DNA from 2 places in the Streptomyces sp. NPDC049627 genome. Region 2 is predicted to be linked to the other one. Evidence: predicted binding sites of a transcription regulator. Region 2 holds the regulator's gene; the other holds the start of a gene.

Region 1 (11,255 bases), on a different contig from region 2:
CGCGGGCAGGGTGCGTTGACGATCGGGCTGTCCTGCAACCCGGGCAGCGCCCTCGCCGCGGCGGCCGAGCACGGCATCGAGATCGTCGTGGGTCCGGAGCTGCTGACCGGCTCCACCCGCCTCAAGGCCGGCACGGCCCAGAAGCTGGTCCTCAACATGCTGTCGACGATCACGATGATCCGGCTCGGGAAGACGTACGGGAACCTGATGGTCGACGTACGCGCCTCCAACGACAAGCTGCGGGCCCGCTCCCGCCGTATCGTCGCCCTCGCCACGGGTGCGGCCGACGCGGACATCGAGCGGGCGCTGACCGAGGCGGGCGGCGAGGTGAAGACGGCGATCCTGATTCTGCTGGCGGGCGTGGACGGGCCCTCCGCCACGGGGCTGCTGTCGCGGGCGGACGGCCATCTGCGGGCGGCGCTGAAAACAGCGGGGAGCTGAGCCAACTCCGTTGTTAGCGTGGCCGTATGACGGCTACGACGACGTTTCGTATCGGCGGCGATCTGGAGGTACGACGGCTCGGGTTCGGGGCGATGCACCTGCGGCCCGATTCCGCCGAGGCTCGCGCGGCCTGCCTCGCGGTCGCCCGGCGTGCCGTGGAACTGGGTGTCACTCTGATCGACACGGCGCACATGTACGGCTGGGGCGCGAACGAGGATCTGCTGGCGGAGGCCCTGCACCCGTATCCGGACGGGCTGGTGATCGCCACCAAGGCCGGCATCCGCCGCACCTCGTCCGGTGAGGGCTGGCGGCACGCGGGCGAGCCGGCCGATCTGCGCGCCCAGGTCGACGAGGCCCTGCTCCGCCTCCGCCTCGACCGCATCGAACTGCTCCAACTCCACCGCCTCGACCCGGGCGTACCGCTCGCCGACCAGCTCGGAGCCCTCCGCGAGCTGCGCGACGAGGGCAAGGTGGGCCGGATCGGACTGTCGGAGGTCACGGTCGCCGAACTCTCCGAAGCCCGCGCCGTCGTGGACATCGCGAGCGTCCAGAACCGCTACAACCTCCTCGACCGCGAGCACGAAGCCGTCCTGAAGGCCTGCGAGGCGGCGGGCATCGCGTTCCTGCCGTGGCGGCCCGTGGCGGCGGGGACCTCGGGAGCCAGGGCCGAGATCGCCGCCGTGGCCAAGGAAGCCGACGCCACACCGACCCAGGTGGTCCTCGCCTGGCTCCTCGCCCACTCCCCGGTGATCCTCCCCATCCCGGGCACGACGAGCATCCCGCACCTGGAGGAGAACGTCGCGGCGGATGCCGTACACCTCGACCGGGATCAGTACGACCGCCTGAGGTCATTGAGGTCAGAATCTGACCTCAATGGCTCCTAACGTTGGTCTCGACCGACGGAGCGGGAATCCCCGGAACGCCTGGAACCCCTGGAACCCCGGACATCCCTGGAGGGACGAGACCATGCAGGACACCACGAACGCCGCCACCACCGCCGCCGCTGCCACTGCCACCGCCACCGACGAGCGCGCCGACCTGCTCGAAGCGCTCGCCAAGCAGCGGCACTTCCTGCGCTTCACCACCCGCGACCTCACCGACGAGCAGGCCGGGCAGCGGACCACCGTCAGCGAGCTGTGTCTGGGCGGCCTGGTCAAGCACGTCGCGTCGGTGGAGCGGCACTGGGCGGACTTCATCCTGCAGGGCCCGTCGGCCATGCCCGACTTCACCGCCATGACCGAGGCCGACTTCGCCAAGCGGGCCGAGGAGTTCCGGATGCTGCCCGGCGAGACGCTGGAAGGCGTCCTGGCCGACTACGCCGACGTGGCCCGCCGCACCGACGAGTTGGTCACCACCCTGCCCGACCTCAACGCGTCGCACCCGCTGCCCAAGGCCCCGTGGAACGAACCCGGCGCCCGCTGGTCGGCCCGCAGGGTCCTGCTGCACATGATCGCCGAGACCGCGCAGCACGCCGGCCACGCCGACATCATCCGCGAGTCCCTGGACGGCGCCAAGAGCATGGGCTGACCGTCCGCCGACCCGGCAGACTGGCATCCATGAACCACGCCCACCTGACGGCTCTGGGCCGAGCCCTCCGCCTCATCGGCGAGCACGGCGAGGCCCTCACCGCCGACACCCCGGATGCCAGGCTGCACGAGGTCAAGGCGGACCTGCGCCGCGCCCTCGACCTCCTCGACGAGAGCGTCAGCACCGCCACCCGCACCACCCGCTGCCCGGAACACCCCGCCGGCCCGGTCGACCCCGCCGCCCCCGACCTCTGCCTGCTCTGCGAGACCCGTCGCCGAGCCGCGCGCCGCTCCGAGTTCAACGGCACCGGCCCCGCGGTCCCCCGCTCCCCCGAGCACCCCGCGCCCTCCCGCTACGGCGTCCGCGGCGACCGCCCCCAGCCCCAGCAGCGCTGGCTGCCGGAGCTGTGGAACGGCCAGGAGTGGCAGCTCTGCGGCACCCCGCGCCGCGACCGCCGCGAGGCCGAGCTGTATCTCGCCGCCCAGCGCCGCGGCCCGCGCCCCGCGATGGCCTACCGGCTGGTGCACGAGTTCACCGACTACGAGGTGCTGCGCGTGTGGGGCACGCCGGTGAAGGTCGACATCGAGCCGATGGGGAACCTGTAGCGGCCGTACGGCCTTCCCAGCCGTACGGCCGCTCCGAGGGCTACGACTTCACCGTCGCCCCCACCTGCTCAGCCGCCCCTTCCGCCACCGGCTCCCCGGCGGCAGCCACCCCCTGCCGCGGAATGAACGACGCCACCACGAAGGCCAGCAGCGCCGCCCCGGCGCCCACCGCGAGGACCACCTTGAAGGCGTTCTCGGACGGGAGGGCGTACCCGCCGAGGTTCGTCGTCATCTGGGCGAGGATCACGCCCGCGACCGCACTCGCCGTGGACGTGCCGAGGGACCGCATCAGCGTGTTGAGGCTGTTCGCGGCAGCCGTCTCCGACGCGGGCACGGCGCTCATGATGAGCGCGGGCATCGAGCCGTACCCGAAGCCGACGCCGGCGCCGATGACGCAGGCCACCAGGATGAAGTGCCAGACCTCGGACATCAGGACGATGTTGAGGCTGTAGCCGGCGGCCACGACGAGGACACCGACCATGAGGGTGACCTTGGGGCCCTTGGACCGGGAGAGGGCGGCCGAGACCGGGGCCGTCGCCATCATCACCAGGCCCGACGGCGCCATGCACAGGCCGGCCACCAGCATCGACTTGCCGAGGCCGTAGCCCGTCTGCGCGGGGAGCTGGAGGATCTGCGGGATGACCAGGCTCATCGCGAACATCGCGAAGCCCACCGCGATCGAGGCCAGATTGGTGACCAGCACCTGACACCGGGCCGTCGTACGGAGGTCGACCAGCGGCTGCTCGGTCCGCAGCTCCCACCAGCCCCACGCCGCCAGGACGACCACGGCCGCCGCGAACAGCCCGAGCGTCGTCCCGCTGCCCCAGCCCCAGTCGGCGCCCTTGGAAACGGCAAGGAGCAGACAGACCAGACCGGCCGCCATGCCGACTCCGCCGACCAGGTCGAAGCGCCCGCCCGTGCGCACCGTCGACTCGGGCACGAACAGCAGGACGCACACCAGCGCCACGACGCCCATTCCGGCCGACGTCCAGAACAGCACGTGCCAGTCGAAGTTGTCCGCGATGAGCGCGGCGGCGGGCAGACCGAGCGCGCCGCCGATGCCGAGGGAGGCGCTCATCAGGGCGGTGGCGGAGCCGAGGCGCTCGGCGGGGAGTTCGTCGCGCATGATGCTGATGCCGAGCGGGATCACACCCGAGGCCAGCCCCTGGAGCACCCGCCCGGCGATCATCGGCACCAGCGACTCGCTGAGCGCGCACACCACCGAGCCGCTCACCAGCAGTACGACGCTGACCAGCAGCATCCGCCGCTTGCCGGACATGTCGCCGAGCCGTCCCATCACCGGCGTGGCCACGGCCGCCGCGAGCAGCGTCGCCGTGACCGCCCAGGCGGTGTCCGACGCCGGGGCGTCGAGCAGCCGGGGCAGCTCCGGCACGATCGGGATGACCAGGGTCTGCATCAGCGAGACGACGATCCCGGCGAAGGCCAGCACCGCCACCACGGCGTTCGAGCTCGGTGGGGCGGAGCCCCCGGCCGGCTCGGCGGTACGGGTCGGTGCGTCGGACATGGATCGGCCTCCGTCGGCATACGTGCGTGAATGACACCCGATTGACCGAGGCAACTTTAAGTCAGCTGATTGACTTACTCAAGCAGCAAGCGACGGCGCTCCGCGGCCGCGCCAGGGAACTGCGCGACCGCGGAGCGCCCGGTTCAGCTCAGGGTCTTGAGCGAAGCCGCGTCGTACGGCGCCAGCTCCTCGAAGCGGCCGCTCAGGACCTTCGCCGCCCACTGCGGGTCCTGGAGCAGCGCGCGGCCGACGGCGACGAAGTCGAACTCCTCGGCCTCCAGGCGGTCCAGGAGATCGTCGATGCCCTTGACCGTGGACCCCTCGCCCATGAACGCGCCGATGAAGTCGCCGTCGAGGCCGACCGAGCCGACGGTGATGGTGGGCTTGCCGGTGAGCTTCTTCGTCCAGCCGGCCAGGTTGAGGTCGGAGCCGTCGAACTCCGGGAGCCAGTAGCGGCGGGTGGAGGCGTGGAAGGCGTCGACGCCGGCCGCGGCGAGCGGGGTCAGGATGGCCTCCAGCTCCTCCGGGGTCTCGGCGAGGCGGGCGTCGTAGGCCTCCTGCTTCCACTGCGAGTAGCGGAAGATGACGGGGAAGTCCGGCGAGACCTTCTCGCGTACGGCGGCCACGATCTCCGCCGCGAACTTCGTACGGGCGACGGGGTCACCGCCGTAGGCGTCGGTGCGGCGGTTGGTGCCCGCCCACAGGAACTGGTCGATGAGGTAGCCGTGGGCGCCGTGCAGTTCGACGCCGTCGAAGCCGATGCGCTCGGCGTCCGCGGCGGCGTCGGCGAAGGCGGCGATGACGTCGTCCAGGTCGCTCTGGGTCATCGCCCTGCCGGTGACCTCGTCCTCGCCGATCCGGAGGCCGGAGGGGCCGACGGCGGGGGCCTCGGGGTACGGCGACTGGCCCTCCTTGCGGACCATGCCGATGTGCCACAGCTGCGGCACGATCGTGCCGCCCGCCGCGTGCACCGCCTCGGCGACCTGCGCCCAGCCCGCCAGCTGCTCCTCACCGTGGAACCGCGGGACCCGGCTGCTCTGCCCGGCGGAATCGTGGCCGACGTAGGTGCCCTCGGTGACGATCAGGCCCACGCCCGCGGCGGCACGGCGGGCGTAGTACGACACCACGTCCTCGCCGGGGACGCCACCCGGGGAGAACATGCGCGTCATCGGCGCCATCACGATGCGGTTGGGGACGGTCAGACCGTTGATCACGGTCGGCCGGGACAGAATCTGGGCCGCACGGGAGGCGGAGGTCTCGGTGACGGTCACGTGGAGGGCTCCTCGGGAGTGGCGGGGTCGGCCGGCGACTGGAAACCGGCTGGTATGTGCGCACGCATTGTTGCAGCTACTTAATCAACTGCCTATGCGCTGCCCCACATTCCGCGTCCCGCCGCGTCCGGCTGTGAGCCGGGCCACCCCACGCCCCGGCACACCTCGTCCGCCCCGAGAATGTCCCCATGCCGAAGCCCCCGCTGGTCTCCGCGAGCAAGCTGGAGCGATCCTCCGTGGTCGCCAACAACACGATGAACCGCGAGCGCGGTCTCGCTGGAGTGAACAGTTACGCCCGTGAGCTGGGCTTCGATCCCCTCGCCCGGCTGGCCGACCGCCCCACCGCCCCGTCCTGGCTGGACCTGTGCAGCGGAGAGGGGCGTGCCCTGCGCGAGGCCGCCTCGGCCCTCCCCGATGACGCGGTGCTCACCGGCGTCGACCTGGTGGGCCCGCTCGCCCCGACCCCGGCCCCGCCCTCCGTGGAGGAGGTAGTGGCCTCCGTCTCCTCCTGGGCGCCGACTCGGCCGTACGACCTGATCACCTGTGTGCATGGTTTGCACTACATCGGCGACCAGCTCGGTCTCCTCGCCCGCGCCGCCTCCTGGCTCGCCCCCGGCGGACTGCTGGCCGCGCACTTCGACCCGGAGTCGGTCCGGTGGGCCGACGGGGCGGCGGCGGGGCGGGCGGCGATCGCGGCCCTGCGCGCGGCCGGGTTCCGGTACAGCGCCCGGCATCACCGGCTCACCCTCGACGGCGGGCGCGAAGTGACGCTCCCGTTCCGGTATCTCGGTGCCGACCCCGCCGCCGGGCCGAACTACACGGGCCAGTCCGCCGTCGGCTCGTACTACGACCCCTGCTGAAACGCCCGAGGGCGGCACCCCCTGCCCGCGCAGGAAGTGCCGCCCTCGGTAAGGACGTTGATCAACCGTCAGGCCGATCAGAAGTCCATGTCACCGCCCGGCATACCGCCACCGGCGGGCGCGGCGGCCTTCTCCGGCTTGTCGGCGATGACGGCCTCGGTGGTGAGGAACAGCGCGGCGATCGACGCGGCGTTCTGCAGCGCGGAACGCGTCACCTTCGCCGGGTCGATGATGCCCTCGGCGACCAGGTCGACGTACTCGCCGGTCGCGGCGTTGAGGCCGTGACCCGGGGTGAGGTTGCGGACCTTCTCCACCACGACGCCGCCCTCGAGGCCGGCGTTGACGGCGATCTGCTTCAGCGGGGCCTCAAGAGCGAGCTTGACGGCGGCAGCGCCGGTCGCCTCGTCACCCTCCAGCTCCAGCTTCTCGAAGACACCGGAAGCCTGCAGCAGGGCCACGCCACCACCGGCGACGATGCCCTCCTCGACGGCCGCCTTGGCGTTGCGCACGGCGTCCTCGATGCGGTGCTTGCGCTCCTTGAGCTCCACCTCGGTGGCGGCACCGGCCTTGATGACCGCGACACCGCCGGCGAGCTTCGCCAGGCGCTCCTGCAGCTTCTCGCGGTCGTAGTCCGAGTCGCTGTTCTCGATCTCGGCGCGGATCTGGTTCACGCGGCCCGCGACCTGCTCGCTGGCGCCGGCACCGTCGACGATGGTGGTCTCGTCCTTGGTGATGACGACCTTGCGGGCCTTGCCCAGGAGGTCGAGGGTGGCGTTCTCCAGCTTGAGGCCGACCTCCTCGGAGATGACCTCGCCGCCCGTGAGGATGGCGATGTCGCCGAGCATGGCCTTGCGGCGGTCACCGAAGCCCGGGGCCTTGACGGCGACGGACTTGAAGGTGCCGCGGATCTTGTTGACGACCAGGGTCGACAGGGCCTCGCCCTCGACGTCCTCGGCGATGATCAGCAGCGGCTTGCCCGACTGCATGACCTTCTCAAGCAGCGGGAGCAGGTCCTTGACCGAGGAGATCTTGGAGTTGGCGATCAGGATGTACGGGTCGTCGAGGACGGCCTCCATACGCTCCATGTCGGTGGCGAAGTACGCCGAGATGTAGCCCTTGTCGAAGCGCATACCCTCGGTGAGCTCCAGCTCCAGACCGAAGGTCTGGGACTCCTCGACGGTGATGACGCCTTCCTTGCCGACCTTGTCCATCGCCTCGGCGATGAGCTCGCCGATCTGGGTGTCGGCGGCAGAGATGGAGGCCGTGGAAGCGATCTGCTCCTTGGTCTCGACGTCCTTCGCCTGCTCCAGCAGGGCGGCGGAGACGGCCTCGACGGCACGCTCGATGCCGCGCTTGAGGGCCATCGGGTTGGCGCCGGCGGCTACGTTGCGCAGACCCTCCTTGACCAGGGCCTGGGCGAGAACGGTCGCGGTGGTCGTACCGTCACCGGCGACGTCGTCCGTCTTCTTGGCGACTTCCTTGACCAGCTCGGCGCCGATCTTCTCGTACGGGTCCTCGAGCTCGATCTCCTTGGCGATGGAGACACCGTCGTTGGTGATCGTGGGGGCGCCCCACTTCTTCTCGAGGACGACGTTGCGACCCTTGGGGCCGAGCGTCACCTTGACGGCGTCCGCGAGCTGGTTCATGCCGCGCTCGAGGCCGCGCCGCGCCTCCTCGTCGAACGCGATGATCTTGGCCATGTGAAGTGGTCCCTCCAGGACTGGGGGTGATTCCTTCGGACCGCGCCCGCGCCCGCGACGGACGGCACGCATGCCTCGTGGTTCCTTGCCCCACCTGGCCTGCGGGCCTCACCGACCCGGTCCTTCTTTGTCACTCTCACCTTCAGAGTGCTAACGCAATGATTAGCACTCGCCCCCTGCGAGTGCAAGCGGCTCTCGGGGATCGGGCGGGGTCGTCAGCCTCCCGCGAACAGGCCCGGAGCAGGTCCCGAACGGATCCCGAACGGCCGCCGGCCCCGGGCATGGCGAAGGGCCCGCACCCCGGGAGGTGCGAGCCCTTCGAAGAAGAACGTCGCTGAGTTGAGTCGACGCGTGCTTCAGCTGGTCGCCAGACGGACCATGTCCGCCTGCGGCCCCTTCTGGCCCTGCGAGATCTCAAAATCGACCCGCTGACCTTCCTCCAGGGTGCGGTAGCCGTCCATCTGGATCGCGCTGTAGTGGACGAAAACATCCGCACCACCGTCGACCGCGATGAAGCCGTACCCCTTCTCCGCGTTGAACCACTTGACGGTGCCCTGAGCCATGCCTAACTCCCCTATTACTGGCCCTTGCACAGATCCACACTTCGCGGATCCGGGTCAGACCTCACCCCCCATCGGTCGGGGGCGTGCGCCGGAACGCGTCGACCGCGGCTGAATGTATCTGCCCAACTGCCGTCTGCAACAGGTCAATCGGACGAGAAATCCGGGCACGACCGGTCGGGAATGTGGGGACAATTCCCCTGACTTCAGGTCAAGTCGGACCCGGCAAAGGGAACAAAAGCCGCAAAAAACCCGCACACTTTGGCTACTTCTTGTCGGGCATACGGCAGAAATGAAGGGCTGCCGACCTGCGGATCGGCGGCACGTTCCCCAACTGTACCTCGCTCAACCACACAGAATTGCCCCCTCCGCTTCTCTCACGGAGGGGGCAATTCGATGAACTCTCAGTAACTCGTGTTACCGATGGTAATGATCGGTCATTCGGTCAGCCGCCGGCGACGGCCGGAATGATGGAGACACCGGCACCGTCAGGCGTCGCCGTCTCCAGCCCCTGCTCGAAACGGACGTCGTCGTCATTGACGTACACGTTGACGAACCGACGCAGCTTGCCCTGGTCGTCGAGAACGCGGGCCGCGATACCCGTGTGGTTCTTCTCCAGGTCGGCGATGACCTCGGCGAGGGTCGCGCCCTCGGCGGCGACCTCGGCCTGGCCACCCGTGTAGGTGCGCAGGATGGTGGGGATGCGGACGTTGACGCTCACGATGGAACCTCCGGTCAGGTGAACAGGCCTAAGGGGCGCGGGGCTGTGTTCAATTTGTGGCTTCGCCGCGTGGGCGCGACCAGCCCCCACCGGCCCGCAGACGAACGACTATGCGAGTCCGGCCTCGCGGAACGAGTCCAGGTTGGGACGAATGGTCGCAGTAAGCCCCGTACCGGCCACCGCGTCCAGCGTCTTGAGCCCATCGCCGGTGTTCAGCACAACCGTCGTCTTCGTCGGGTCGAGCACACCGTTCTCGATCAGCTTGCGCGTCACACCCACGGTCACCCCACCGGCGGTCTCCGCGAAGATGCCCTCGGTCCTGGCGAGAACCTTGATCGCGTCGACGACCTGCTCGTCCGTCACGTCCTCCACGAACCCGCCCGTACGGCGCGCGATGTCCAGGACGTACGGCCCGTCGGCCGGGTTGCCGATGGCCAGCGACTTGGCGATGGTGTTCGGCTTCTGCGGGCGGACCACGTCGTGGCCGGCCTTGAAGGCGGTGGACACCGGCGAGCAGCCCTCGGCCTGCGCGCCGAAGATCTTGTACGGCTTGTCCTCGACGAGCCCGAGCTTGATCAGCTCCTGCAGACCCTTGTCGATCTTCGTGAGCTGGGAGCCGGAGGCGATCGGGACGACCAGCTGGTCGGGGAGCTGCCAGCCGAGCTGCTCGCAGATCTCGTACGCCAGGGTCTTGGAGCCCTCGGCGTAGTACGGCCGCAGATTGACGTTGACGAAGCCCCAGCCCTCGCCGGCCGGGTCGCCGATCAGCTCGGAGCAGAAGCGGTTCACGTCGTCGTAGTTGCCCTCGATGCCGACGAGCTCGCCGCCGTACACCGCGGCCATGACGACCTTGCCCTGCTCCAGGTCGTGCGGGATGAACACGCAGGACCGGAAGCCGGCGCGGGCCGCCGCGGCACCCACCGCGCCGGCGAGGTTGCCGGTCGAGGAGCACGAGAGGGTCGTGAAGCCGAAGGCGCGCGCCGCCTCCAGCGCCTGGGCCACCACCCGGTCCTTGAAGGAGTGCGTCGGGTTACCGGAGTCGTCCTTCACATACAAACCGCCGGTGACGCCGAGCTCGCGCGCGAGGTTGTCGGCCTTGACGAGCTTGGTCCAGCCGGGGTTGAGGTTCGGCTTGTCGGCCACGTCGGCGGGGACGGGCAGCAGGGGGGCGTAACGCCAGATGTTCGCGGGTCCCGCCTCGATCTGCTTGCGGAGCTCCTCGGTGTCGTAGGCCGAGAAGTCGTACGCGATCTCCAGCGGGCCGAAACACTCCTCGCACGCGAAGACCGGGCCGAGCGGGACGCGGTGACCGCACTCGCGGCAGGACAGCGCCGCGGCGGGACCGAGGTCTACGGTGGAATCGGTGGTGCTTGCAACAGTCTGCACAGCCATGTGAGGCGAGGCCCTTTCTCCTCATCTTCCTCACGACGCATCTCGCCGTGAGACGGATTTGGCACCTTCCCTAGCCGGGAGCCTCGCGGAGCCGATCGACGGTGATGCGGCGATCGCTACGAGAGCCGACTGGAGGGTTGCCGGGGCTTCATCGGGCCGTTTCCCTCTGCCCCTCTGGATGAGCTGTATGTGGTTGTTAACAACGGTTGACCCCGGACATGCGATGGTCATCCGCGTTGTTCAAGACTGTAACCGAAGGCCAGGACAGTTGAGATAGTCGTCCGAACCGCGAGATGGATCACACGGTTAGCAGATGTGATCACGAACAGTGAGGAGCCACAGACTGTGCTGGAAGAAGTCGAGCGCTGGCTGAGCACCCGCTCCTGGTCCGTGACCGATCGCCCGCTGCACCAGATCCTGGCCGCCAAGCAGCGTACGGGTCAGTCGGTCTCCGTCGTCCTGCCCGCGCTCAACGAGGAGGAGACGGTCGGCGACATCGTCGCGGTCATCCGTCACGACCTCATGCAGCAGGTTCCGCTGGTCGACGAGATCGTCGTCGTCGACTCGGGGTCCACCGACCGCACCTCCGAGGTGGCCGCCGCCGCGGGCGCGACCGTGGTGCACCGGGACGAGATCCTCCCGCGCATCCCGGC
Region 2 (11,255 bases):
TACTGCGACTTCAACACCTACACGGCGACCGAACTGCGCGGCACGGGCGGAGTGCTGGCGTCCCGCGACAACTACGCCGAGACCCTCGTCGACGAGATCCGCCTCGCCCGCAAGGTCCTCGGCGACGACCCGCGCGAGGTCCGCACGGTCTTCGTGGGCGGCGGTACGCCCACCCTGCTGGCCGCCGGCGATCTCGTACGGATGCTCGGGGCGATCCGCGACGAGTTCGGGCTGGCGCCGGACGCGGAGATCACGACCGAGGCCAACCCGGAGTCGGTGGACCCGGCGTATCTGGCCACCCTCCGCCAGGGCGGCTTCAACCGGATCTCCTTCGGCATGCAGAGCGCGAAGCAGCATGTGCTGAGGGTCCTGGACCGTACGCACACGCCGGGCCGTCCGGAGGCGTGCGTGGCGGAGGCCCGTGCGGCCGGTTTCGAGCATGTGAACCTGGACCTGATCTACGGCACGCCGGGGGAGTCCGACGACGACTGGCGGGCCTCGCTGGAGGCGGCGCTCGGCGCGGGGCCGGACCACATCAGCGCGTATGCCCTGATCGTCGAGGAGGGCACGCAGCTGGCCCGCCGTATCCGTCGCGGCGAGGTGCCGATGACGGACGACGACGTGCACGCGGACCGGTACCTGATCGCGGAGTCGGCGCTGTCGGAGGCGGGCTTCGAGTGGTACGAGGTCTCGAATTGGGCCACGTCGGAGGCCGGGCGGTGCCTGCACAACGAGCTGTACTGGCGGGGCGCGGACTGGTGGGGTGCGGGTCCTGGAGCGCACTCGCACGTGGGCGGAGTGCGCTGGTGGAACGTCAAGCATCCGGGGGCGTACGCGGCGGCACTGGCGGAGGGGCGGTCGCCGGGGGCTGGGCGTGAGCTGCTGTCCGAGGAGGACAGGAGGGTCGAGCGGATCCTGCTGGAGCTGCGGCTTCGAGAGGGGGCGCCCTTGGAACTGCTGCGGGAGGAGGGGCTTGCGGCTTCTCGGCGGGCGCTGGCGGATGGGCTGCTGCAGGAGGGGCCGTATGCGGAGGGGCGTGCGGTGCTGACGTTGCGGGGGCGGTTGCTGGCGGATGCGGTGGTGCGGGATCTGGTGGACTGATCACTCGGGTGGGTGAATCGGTGCGGGAGGCCGGTTCGGTCCCTAACCTGATTCGTACGCTGCCCCCGTAAGCGACGGTGGCAGAAACCGGAGGGCTGCGGAGATGACCGCTGTGGACGACCGACCGATGACCACCGACATCGTGAAGTTCTTCGAGAACTTTGAGGTTCCCGAGGGATTCAAAGTCGAGCTCCTCCGGGGGGAAATCGTGATGATGGCGGGGCCGGACGTGGCCCACAACGACATCGTGGAGGCGGTTGTGGACCAGATCCCCCGCCAGCGCTGGCGGCGGCTCCAGACCCAGGACATCGCCATCCTTGAGGAGACGAGTGAGCCGCAGCCGGACCTTGTGGTGCTTGAGCGGGGCACCGGACCAGGTCAGGGAAGGCTGATGCCGTCCGAGGTCATCACGATGCTCGTAGAGGTCGTTTCCAAGACGAGCGTAGACCGCGACTACGGAGTCAAGCGCTCGATCTACGCAGCGGCGAAGGTACCCGCGTACTTGATCATCGATCCCATCATGGCGCAGTGCGTACTGCTTACTGAACCGACGGGCCACGGCGAGAACGCGGACTATCGCCGTCAGCGGATCACCAAGTTCGGCGACCTCACGCCGTTGGAGCCCATCAACATCGAACTGGACACCAGCGAATTCGCCACCTACGAGAAGGTCAGGCCCCACCGCTATCCGTGACGAAGTCGATCAGCTCCTCCACCCGCCCCAACAACTCCGGCTCCAGGTCCTTGTAAGACCCCACCCGCCCCAGAATCGCCTGCCACACCGCCCCGGTGTTCTCCGACGGCCACCCCAGCGCCCGGCACACCCCCGTCTTCCAGTCCTCCCCGCGCGGCACCCGCGGCCACCCCGGGATCCCCAGTGACGACGGCTTCACCGCCTCCCAGATGTCGATGTACGGGTGGCCCACGACCAGGGCGTGCTCACTCGTCACCGCCTGCGCGATCCGCCACTCCTTCGTGCCCGGCACGAGGTGGTCGACCAGCACCCCCAGCCGCGCGTCAGGCCCCGGGGCGAAGTCGGCCACGATCGACGGCAGGTCGTCGACGCCCTCCAGGTACTCCACCACCACGCCCTCGACGCGCAGGTCGTCGCCCCACACCTTCTCGACCAGCTCGGCGTCGTGGCGGCCCTCCACGTAGATACGGCCGGCGCGGGCCACGCGCGCGCGTGCGCCGGGAACGGCGACCGAACCGGATGCCGTACGGGTGGGACGTACCGGAGCCGCGCCCGACGGGCGTACGAGGGTCACCACCTTCCCCTCCAGCAGGAAGCCGCGCGGCTCCAGCGGGAACACCCGGTGCTTGCCGAAGCGGTCCTCCAGCGTGACCGTGCCGGCCTCGCAGCGGATCACCGCGCCGCAGAAACCGGTGCCGGGCTCCTCCACCACGAGGCCCGGTTCCGCCGGGACCTCGGGGACGGGCTTGGGCTTCTTCCAGGGCGGGGTCAGGTCGGCGGAGTACTGGCGCATTCGAGTGACGATAGGAGAAGCCCGGTCGTCATGGAGCGCAGATCAGTGCGACACGCCGAAGCGGGCGGCCAGGGCGTCGCGCTGGCGCCGTACGAACTCCGCGTCCACCACCGCTCCGTGACCGGGCACGTACAGCGCGTCCTCGCCGCCCAGGTCCAGCAGGCGGTCGAGGGCGGCCGGCCAGTGGGACGGTACGGCGTCGGGGCCGGCCTGCGGTTCGCCGGACTCCTCCACCAGGTCGCCGCAGAAGACCACCTCCCGGTCGCCGGGGACCGCGCCCGGCACGAGCACCACCAGGTCGTGGGCCGTGTGCGCCGGACCCACGTTCGCCAGCAGGACCTGACGGCCGCCGTCCAGGTCGAGGGTCCACTCGCCGCTCACCTGGTGGCTGGGGCGGATCAGGGCGTCCACGGCCTCCTCCGCCGACGCCGGGTCCAGGCCGTTGCCCACCGCGTCCGCGCGCAGCTCCTCGCGCGCGTGCCGCGCCTCGACCACCGTGTCCATGCCCACCGCACCGAAGATCTCCGCCCCCGCGAACGCCGCCGACCCGAAGACATGATCGAAGTGGGGATGCGTCAGCGCGAGATGAGTCACACCGTGACCCGCGAGCCACTGCGCCTGCGTACGCAACCGCGCGCCCTCCGCGAGGCTCGACCCGGCGTCGACGACCAACGCGGTGCCGTCCCCGACGACCAGCCCCGCCGTGCAGTCCCACCCCGGAAGCCGGCACCGGCCGACCCCGGCCGCCAGCCGCTCCCATCCCAGCTCTTCCCAAGTCACCGTCATACCGCGACGCTAGCCAAGACAGCATGTCCGGGCACGGCGGTACCGGACCGGCCTTGCCCGGGGCGTACCCCACCGCCGTACACTGGCCGGGGACGGCTGGCACTCGGGCGGACAGAGTGCCAGGCAAGGTGCGAACGGAACGACCTCTGGAGGTGTGCGCGGGATGCTGAGTGAACGCAGGCTTCAGGTGTTGCGCGCCATCGTCCAGGACTACGTCGGGACGGAGGAGCCGGTCGGCTCCAAGGCGCTCACCGAGCGGCACAACCTCGGCGTCTCGCCGGCGACCGTCCGCAACGACATGGCGGCCCTGGAGGACGAGGGCTACATCGCCCAGCCGCACACCAGCGCCGGCCGGATCCCGACCGACAAGGGCTACCGGCTGTTCGTCGACAAGCTCGCCGGCGTCAAGCCGATGAGCCCGCCGGAGCGGCGCGCCATCCAGAACTTCCTGGAAGGCGCCGTAGACCTCGATGACGTGGTGGCCCGGACCGTACGGCTGCTCGCGCAGCTCACGCGGCAGGTCGCCGTCGTGCAGTACCCGTCGCTGACCCGGTCCACCGTCCGGCACGTCGAGCTGCTCTCGCTCGCACCCGCGCGCGTGATGCTCGTGCTGATCACGGACACCGGCCGGGTCGAGCAGCGGATGATCGACTGCCCGGCACCCTTCGGCGAGACCTCGCTCGCGGATCTACGCGCGCGGCTCAACAGCCGGGTCGCGGGTCGGCGCTTCACCGATGTGCCGATGCTCGTCGAGGATCTCCCCGAGGCCTTCGACCTGGAGGACCGCGGCACCGTCTCGACCGTGCTCTCCACCCTCCTGGAGACGCTCGTCGAGGAGAACGAGGAGCGGCTGATGATCGGCGGCACCGCCAATCTCACCCGCTTCGGACATGACTTCCCCCTCACCATCCGCCCCGTCCTGGAGGCACTGGAGGAGCAGGTCGTGCTCCTCAAGTTGCTGGGCGAGGCGAAGGATCCGGGCATGACCGTGCGCATCGGCCACGAGAACGCCCATGAGGGACTCAACTCCACGTCCGTGGTGTCGGTCGGCTACGGTTCGGGCGGCGAGGCAGTCGCCAAGCTCGGCGTGGTCGGACCGACCCGCATGGATTACCCGGGAACGATGGGAGCGGTACGCGCAGTGGCACGGTACGTCGGACAGATCCTGGCGGAGTCGTAAGTGGCCACGGACTACTACGCCGTTCTCGGCGTGCGTCGCGACGCGTCGCAGGAAGAGATCAAGAAGGCCTTCCGGCGGCTCGCCCGCGAGCTGCACCCGGACGTCAACCCCGATCCGAAGACCCAGGAGCGGTTCAAGGAGATCAACGCCGCTTACGAGGTGTTGTCGGACCCGCAGAAGAAGCAGGTCTACGACCTCGGCGGCGACCCGCTGTCCCAGGCGGGCGGCGCGGGGGCCGGCGGCTTCGGCGCGGGCGGCTTCGGGAACTTCTCGGACATCATGGACGCGTTCTTCGGTACGGCGTCCCAGCGCGGTCCGCGCTCGCGCACCCGGCGCGGCCAGGACGCGATGATCCGGCTGGAGATCGAGCTCGACGAGGCGGCCTTCGGCACGACGAAGGACATCCAGGTCGACACAGCGGTCGTCTGCAACACCTGCAACGGTGAGGGGGCTGCCCCCGGCACCTCCGCGCAGACGTGTGACATGTGCCGCGGTCGCGGTGAGGTGTCGCAGGTGACGCGGTCCTTCCTGGGCCAGGTCATGACCTCGCGGCCGTGTCCGCAGTGCCAGGGCTTCGGGACGGTCGTGCCGACGCCGTGCCCCGAGTGTGCGGGGGACGGGCGCGTACGGTCCCGTCGGACCCTGACCGTCAAGATCCCGGCCGGTGTCGACAACGGCACGCGGATCCAGCTGGCCGGTGAGGGCGAGGTCGGGCCCGGTGGCGGGCCCGCCGGTGACCTGTACGTCGAGATCCACGAGGTCGCGCACCCCACCTTCCAGCGGCGCGGCGACGACCTGCACTGCACGGTGACGATCCCGATGACCGCGGCGGCTCTCGGTACGAAGGTGCCGCTGGAGACGCTGGACGGGCTGGAGGAGGTCGACATCCGGCCGGGCACGCAGTCCGGGCAGTCTATTCCGCTGCACGGGCGCGGTGTGACGCATCTGCGGGGTGGCGGGCGCGGTGACCTCATCGTGCACGTCGAGGTGACGACGCCGACCAAGCTCGACCCGGAGCAGGAGCGGCTGCTGCGGGAGCTGGCCAAGCTGCGGGGTGAGGAGCGGCCGCAGGGGCAGTTCCAGCCGGGGCAGCAGGGGTTGTTCTCGCGGCTGAAGGACGCGTTCAACGGTCGCTGACGGTACAGCCGTCGGCGCGAGGAACGCGTGGCCCGCGGCAAGGGGAAGGGCCGATTCGGACTTGTTCGGGGGACGTGACAACATGCCGTCATGTCCTCCGCACTGACCGATCTCTTTCCCCACCCGATCGTGCAGGCCCCCATGGCAGGCGGCGTCTCCGTGCCGCAGCTCGCCGCTGCCGTGTCCGACGCAGGTGGGCTGGGGTTTCTCGCCGCCGGGTACAAGACCGCCGACGGGATGTACCAGGAGATCAAGCAGCTGCGGGGGCTGACCGGCCGCCCCTTCGGGGTCAACCTGTTCATGCCGCAGCCGGAGTATGCCGACCCCGCCGCCGTCGACGTGTACGCCCATCAGCTGGCCGGCGAGGCCGGCTGGTACGACACCGAGCTGGGGGACCCGGACAGCGGGCGGGACGACGGGTACGAGGCCAAGCTCGCCGTACTGCTCGACAACCCGGTGCCGGTCGTCTCCTTCCACTTCGGCGTGCCCAGCAGTGACGTGCTGGAGTCCCTCCGGCGTGCCGGAACCTTCACCCTCGTCACCGCCACCACCCCCGACGAGGCCCTCGCCGTGCAGCGGGCCGGTGCCGACGCGGTGATCGTGCAGGGCGTCGAGGCGGGCGGGCACCAAGGGACGCACCGCGACACCCCCGAGACCGACGGCACCGGCATCGGGCTGCTGTCGCTCGTCGCCCAGGTCCGCGAGACCGTGAGCCTGCCCCTGGTCGCCGCCGGCGGCATCATGCGCGGCAGCCAGATCGCCGCCGCCCTCGCCGCCGGCGCCAGTGCCGCCCAGCTCGGGACCGCCTTCCTCGCCACCCCGGAGTCCGGCGCCAACGCCCTGCACAAGCAGGCGCTGACCAACCCCCTGTTCGTACGGACCGAGCTGACGCGCGCGTTCTCCGGGCGGCCCGCTCGGGGTCTCGTCAACCGCTTCATGCGCGAGCACGGGCCCTACGCCCCCGCCGCCTACCCCGAGATCCACCACCTCACCTCGCCTCTGCGCAAGAAGGCCGCCGCGTCCGGCGACGCGCAGGGCATGGCCCTGTGGGCCGGGCAGGGGCACCGGATGGCCCGTGAACTGCCCGCGGGACAGCTGGTGGAGGTGCTGGCCGCCGAGCTGGACGCGGCGGCGACAGCGTTGTCCGCCTTTCCCCACGGGGGTGCGGGGCGATGACGGCACCCGTTTTCCTGGTCGAGCACCTCGACGCCGGCCGCGGCGGGCGGTACGTCCTCGACGGGCCCGAGGGGCGGCACGCCGTCTCCGTCAAGCGGCTCAGGCCCGGGGAGAGTGTCGTCCTCACGGACGGCGACGGTCGCTGGGCCGAGTGCGAGGTCGTCGACACCGAGGGCAAGGACCGGCTGATCGTGGACATGGGGCCGGTCGCCGAGGAACCCCCGGAGTCGCCCCGTATCACCGTCGTCCAGGCCCTTCCCAAGGGCGACCGCGGCGAGCTCGCCGTCGAGACGATGACCGAGACCGGCGTCGACGCGATCGTGCCCTGGGCGGCCGCCCGGTGCATCACCCAGTGGAAGGGCGAGCGCGGCGCGAAGGCCCTCGGCAAGTGGCGGGCCACCGCCCGTGAGGCCGGCAAGCAGTCCCGGCGCGTGCGCTTCCCGGAGGTCGCGGACGCCGCCACGACCAAACAGGTTGCGGCACTTCTCGCCAAAGCCGACTTCGCCGCCGTACTCCACGAGAGCGGTGACGAGCCGCTGGCCACCGTCGACCTCCCCGCCGAGGGAGAGATCGTGCTCGTCGTCGGGCCCGAAGGGGGCGTGTCCCCCGAGGAGTTGGCGTTGTTCGAGGAGGCGGGGGCGAAGGCGTACGTCCTCGGCCGTACCGTGCTGCGTACGTCGACCGCCGGGACCGCCGCGGCCGCAGTGCTCCTCGCCCGCACCGGGCGCTGGTCCTGACACCGGAGGGGACACCTTGGAACTCGCACAAGTCCGGCTGCTCGTCAGCGACTTCGCCGCCTGCTACCGCTTCTACGCCGAAGTGCTCGGCCTCAAGCCCCAGTCGGGGGCGGAGAGCGGGCCGTACGAGAAGTTCAGCCCCACGGCCGGCTCGGCGGGCATCGCCCTCCAGGACCGGGCCATGATGGCCGAGGTCCTGGGCGAGCTCGGTGACGAGGCCACCGGCCATCGCTCCCTGGTGGTGCTGCGCGTGGACGACCTGGACGCCTACTGCGAGCAGATCACCTCCCGCGGCGCCACCCTCCTGCACGGCCCCGCACCCATGACCGACCGGATGCGGGTCGCCCACCTCAAGGACCCGGAGGGGAACCTGGTGGAACTGCAGGAGTGGCTGCTGCTGCGCGGCTGAGGACGGCGTCGAACAGCTCCCAGCCGTCCAACTCCCCGGGTCCGTTCAGGTCGAGCAGCTTCCCGGGGCCGGTCGCCACACCTTCCAGCGCCAGGTCGAGGCCGCAGTCGGCGGTCCTTCCGCAACGGTCCTCCGGTCAGGGTCGGTCGGGCGACCTCGACGGTGACGTAAGTGGGCCGGGAGTGGCCGTATGCGCTCTACCGCGGCGGCCGGGACGGTGGCAGGCTGCCCTCCATGGGGGCGTTCAGGAGCATTTGGGGCCGCACGCGAGTGACGCGTGCGGCAGGCGTGGCGGGGCTCGCCGTGGTCGCCGTCGGCGGGGCGGTCGCCTGTGATCCGGGCGGGTTGAACAGTGCGACCGTGGCGTTCACGACCGACCAGACGGTGACCAAGGAGCTGGAGCGGCAGAAGGCCGACGTGCAGTGGCTCAACTGCACGGGCTCGTACGAGGGCGGCAAGGGCGGCACCGCCGCCCCGACGGCGACCGAGAACACCGTGGTCAAGGTCGACTGCGAGGGCGAGACCAAGGACGGCAAGGACATCACCGTCACCGGCAGGATCACCCGGGCCGTCAGCGGCTCCTGCGTGCGCGGCGACCTCGTCGCCAAGGTCGGCGGCAAGGAGTGGTTCCACGTGAACGGGCTGGGCAACTGCAATGCCACGCCCTCACCCGTCAACCCGGGCGGCGGCGGGCAGCAGCCGGGGCCCACCGTCACGGTCACCGTCACCAGGACCGTCTACTGCAAGGAGCACCCGAACTGCTGGCCGGAGGGCAAGTGAGCGCATCCGGAGGGGAGTTGGGCAAGTGATCCAAAGGCCTGTCCCTTGACGCCGCCCCTGCTTATGGTGATCGGGTGACTCAGTCCGCGACGTCCGGATCGTCTTCGTATCTCCGGTATCCGCACCTGCACGGCGACCTGGTCGCCTTCACCGCCGAGGACGACGTGTGGCTCGCTCCGCTCGACGGCGGCCGGGCCTGGCGGGTCAGCGCCGACAACGTGCCGGTCAGCCTGCCGCGCATCTCCCCCGACGGTACGACCGTCTCCTGGACCTCCACCCGCGACGGCGCCCCCGAGGTGCACATCGCTCCGGTCGACGGCGGCCCCTCCAAGCGCCTCACGCACTGGGGCAGTTGGCAGACCCGGGTGCGCGGGTGGACCCCCGACGGCCAGGTCCTCGCGATCAGCAGCCAGGGCCAGGCGGGCAGCCGCCGCACCTGGGCCCACGCGGTCCCGCTCGACGGCGGACCGGCCACCACGCTGCCGTACGGTCCCGTCGCCGATGTCGTGCACGGGCCGCAGCTCGTGCTCGCGTCCGCGCCCATGGGGCTGGAGGCGGCGCGCTGGAAGCGGTACCGGGGCGGTACGGCGGGCAAGTTGTGGATCGATGCCCAGGGGCAGGGGGACTTCGTACGGCTGCATGAAGAGCTGGACGGAAACCTCGAGTACCCCGTGTGGGTGGGGGAGCGGATCGCCTTCCTCTCCGACCACGAGGGCGTGGGGGCCGTGTACTCCTCCCTCGCGGATGGGTCCGACCTCCGGCGGCACAGCCCTCTCGACGGTTTCTACGCCCGCCACGCGGCCGGTGACGGCACCCGTGTCGTCTACGCCGGCGCCGGTGAACTGTGGCTCCTCGACGACCTCGACGGGGCCGAGCCGCGCCGGCTCGACATCCGGCTCGGCGGGCAGCGCACCGACCGGCAGCCGTACCCGCTGAACGCCGCGCGTGCCTTCGGGGACGCGGCGCCCGACCACGCCGCGCGCGGCAGCGCGGTCGCCGTCCGGGGTGCCGTGCACTGGGTCACCCACCGCTCCGGGCCCGCCCGTGCGCTCGCCGCCGAGCCGGGGGTACGGGCCCGGCTGCCGCGCACCTTCCGGGCGGAGGGCGAGGACTGGGTCGTATGGGTGACGGACGCGGAGGGCGACGACGCGCTGGAGTTCGCGCCCGCGACCGGGCTGGCGCCGGGCGCGACGCCGCGCAGGCTCGCCGCCGGGCAGCTTGGCCGCGTCCTGGAGCTCGCCATGGCGCCCGACGGGAGCCGGGCGGCGGTCGCCGCGCACGACGGGCGGCTGCTGCTCGTCGAGCGGGAGACCGGCGAGGTGCGCGAGGTCGACCGCAGCACGGACGGCGACGTGTCGGGGCTCGTCTTCTCGCCCGACTCGGCCTGGCTGGCGTGGTCGCACCCCGGCCCGCGCCCGCTGTGCCAGCTCAAGCTCGCCAACACCACCGACCTGTCGGTGTCCGAGGCGACCCCGCTGCGCTTCCAGGACTACGCGCCGGCGTTCACGCAGGACGGCAAGCACCTCGTCTTCCTGTCGACGCGGGCCTTCGACCCGGTCTACGACGAGCACGTCTTCGACCTCGCCTTCGTGGTCGGCTCCCGCCCCCACCTGATCACGCTCGCCGCGACCACCCCGTCCCCCTTCGGCCCGCAGCGGCACGGCCGCCCCTTCGACGCGCCCGACAAGGACGAGACACCCGACAGCGAGGGCAGCCCGACCACGCGCATCGACCTCGAAGGACTCGCCGACCGGATCGTGCCGTTCCCGGTCGAGGCCGCCCGCTACACCGGTCTGCGGGCCGCGAAGGACGGCGTGCTGTGGCTGCGGCACCCCGTGCGCGGCGCGCTCGGCGCCTCCCGGGCCACGCCCGACGACCCCGAGCCCAAGACCGAGCTGGAGCGCTACGACCTCGTCCAGCGGCGCGTCGAGCATCTCGCCGACGACGCCGACCACTTCGAGGTCAGCGGCGACGGCAAGCGGGTGCTGCTGTGGACCGACGGCAGGCTCAAGGTCGTCCCGAGCGACCGGCGTGCCTCGGGCGACGAGGACAGCGACACGAACATCACCGTGGACCTGACGCGCGTACGGCAGCGGGTCGACCCGCCGGCCGAGTGGCGGCAGATGTTCGAGGAGACCGGCCGCATCATGCGGGACCACTTCTGGCGGCCGGACATGAACGGCGTGGACTGGGCGGGCGTGCTGGACCGCTACCGCCCCCTCCTCGACCGGGTGGCGACCCATGACGACCTGATCGACCTGCTGTGGGAGGTGCAGGGCGAGCTGGGCACCTCCCACGCGTACGTCGCACCGCGCGGCGGGTACGGCGGCGGGGCCCGGCAGGGCCTGCTCGGCGCGGACATCTCCCGCCACCCGGACGGAAGCTGGCGCATCGACCGCATCCTCCCCTCGGAGACCTCCGACCCCGAGGCGCGGGCGCCGCTGGCCGCACCCGGGGTCGCC

What was found. The regulator HrcA, encoded in region 2, represses chaperone genes, less so after heat shock. The targets are predictions, from matches to a motif close to TTNGCACTCNGNNNNNCNGAGTGCNAA.
Region 1: a site for HrcA is predicted at 8,057-8,083, ahead of groL (chaperonin GroEL). Genes of this name have one in related genera too.

What each region holds. Positions count from the first base shown of each region.
Region 1 covers NZ_JBITLW010000006.1:150,380-161,634, reverse strand. Annotated here, with positions in the region: gene murQ (N-acetylmuramic acid 6-phosphate etherase) at 1-441, shown strand, start outside; gene ACIBU0_RS17815 (aldo/keto reductase) at 468-1,325, shown strand; gene ACIBU0_RS17810 (DinB family protein) at 1,408-1,968, shown strand; gene ACIBU0_RS17805 (hypothetical protein) at 1,998-2,573, shown strand; gene ACIBU0_RS17800 (MFS transporter) at 2,614-4,098, opposite strand; gene ACIBU0_RS17795 (NADH:flavin oxidoreductase) at 4,242-5,369, opposite strand; gene ACIBU0_RS17790 (class I SAM-dependent methyltransferase) at 5,558-6,229, shown strand; gene groL (chaperonin GroEL) at 6,307-7,929, opposite strand; gene ACIBU0_RS17780 (cold-shock protein) at 8,286-8,492, opposite strand; gene ACIBU0_RS17775 (MoaD/ThiS family protein) at 8,935-9,210, opposite strand; gene thrC (threonine synthase) at 9,319-10,602, opposite strand; SAM riboswitch class I at 10,621-10,787, opposite strand; gene ACIBU0_RS17765 (glucosyl-3-phosphoglycerate synthase) at 10,948-11,255, shown strand, end outside.
Region 2 covers NZ_JBITLW010000024.1:73,706-84,960, forward strand. Annotated here, with positions in the region: gene hemW (radical SAM family heme chaperone HemW) at 1-1,101, shown strand, start outside; gene ACIBU0_RS43160 (Uma2 family endonuclease) at 1,205-1,795, shown strand; gene ACIBU0_RS43165 (DUF3097 domain-containing protein) at 1,773-2,588, opposite strand; gene ACIBU0_RS43170 (MBL fold metallo-hydrolase) at 2,631-3,374, opposite strand; gene hrcA (heat-inducible transcriptional repressor HrcA) at 3,538-4,554, shown strand; gene dnaJ (molecular chaperone DnaJ) at 4,555-5,691, shown strand; gene ACIBU0_RS43185 (nitronate monooxygenase) at 5,782-6,867, shown strand; gene ACIBU0_RS43190 (16S rRNA (uracil(1498)-N(3))-methyltransferase) at 6,864-7,604, shown strand; gene ACIBU0_RS43195 (VOC family protein) at 7,621-8,013, shown strand; gene ACIBU0_RS43200 (hypothetical protein) at 8,248-8,793, shown strand; gene ACIBU0_RS43205 (S41 family peptidase) at 8,868-11,255, shown strand, end outside.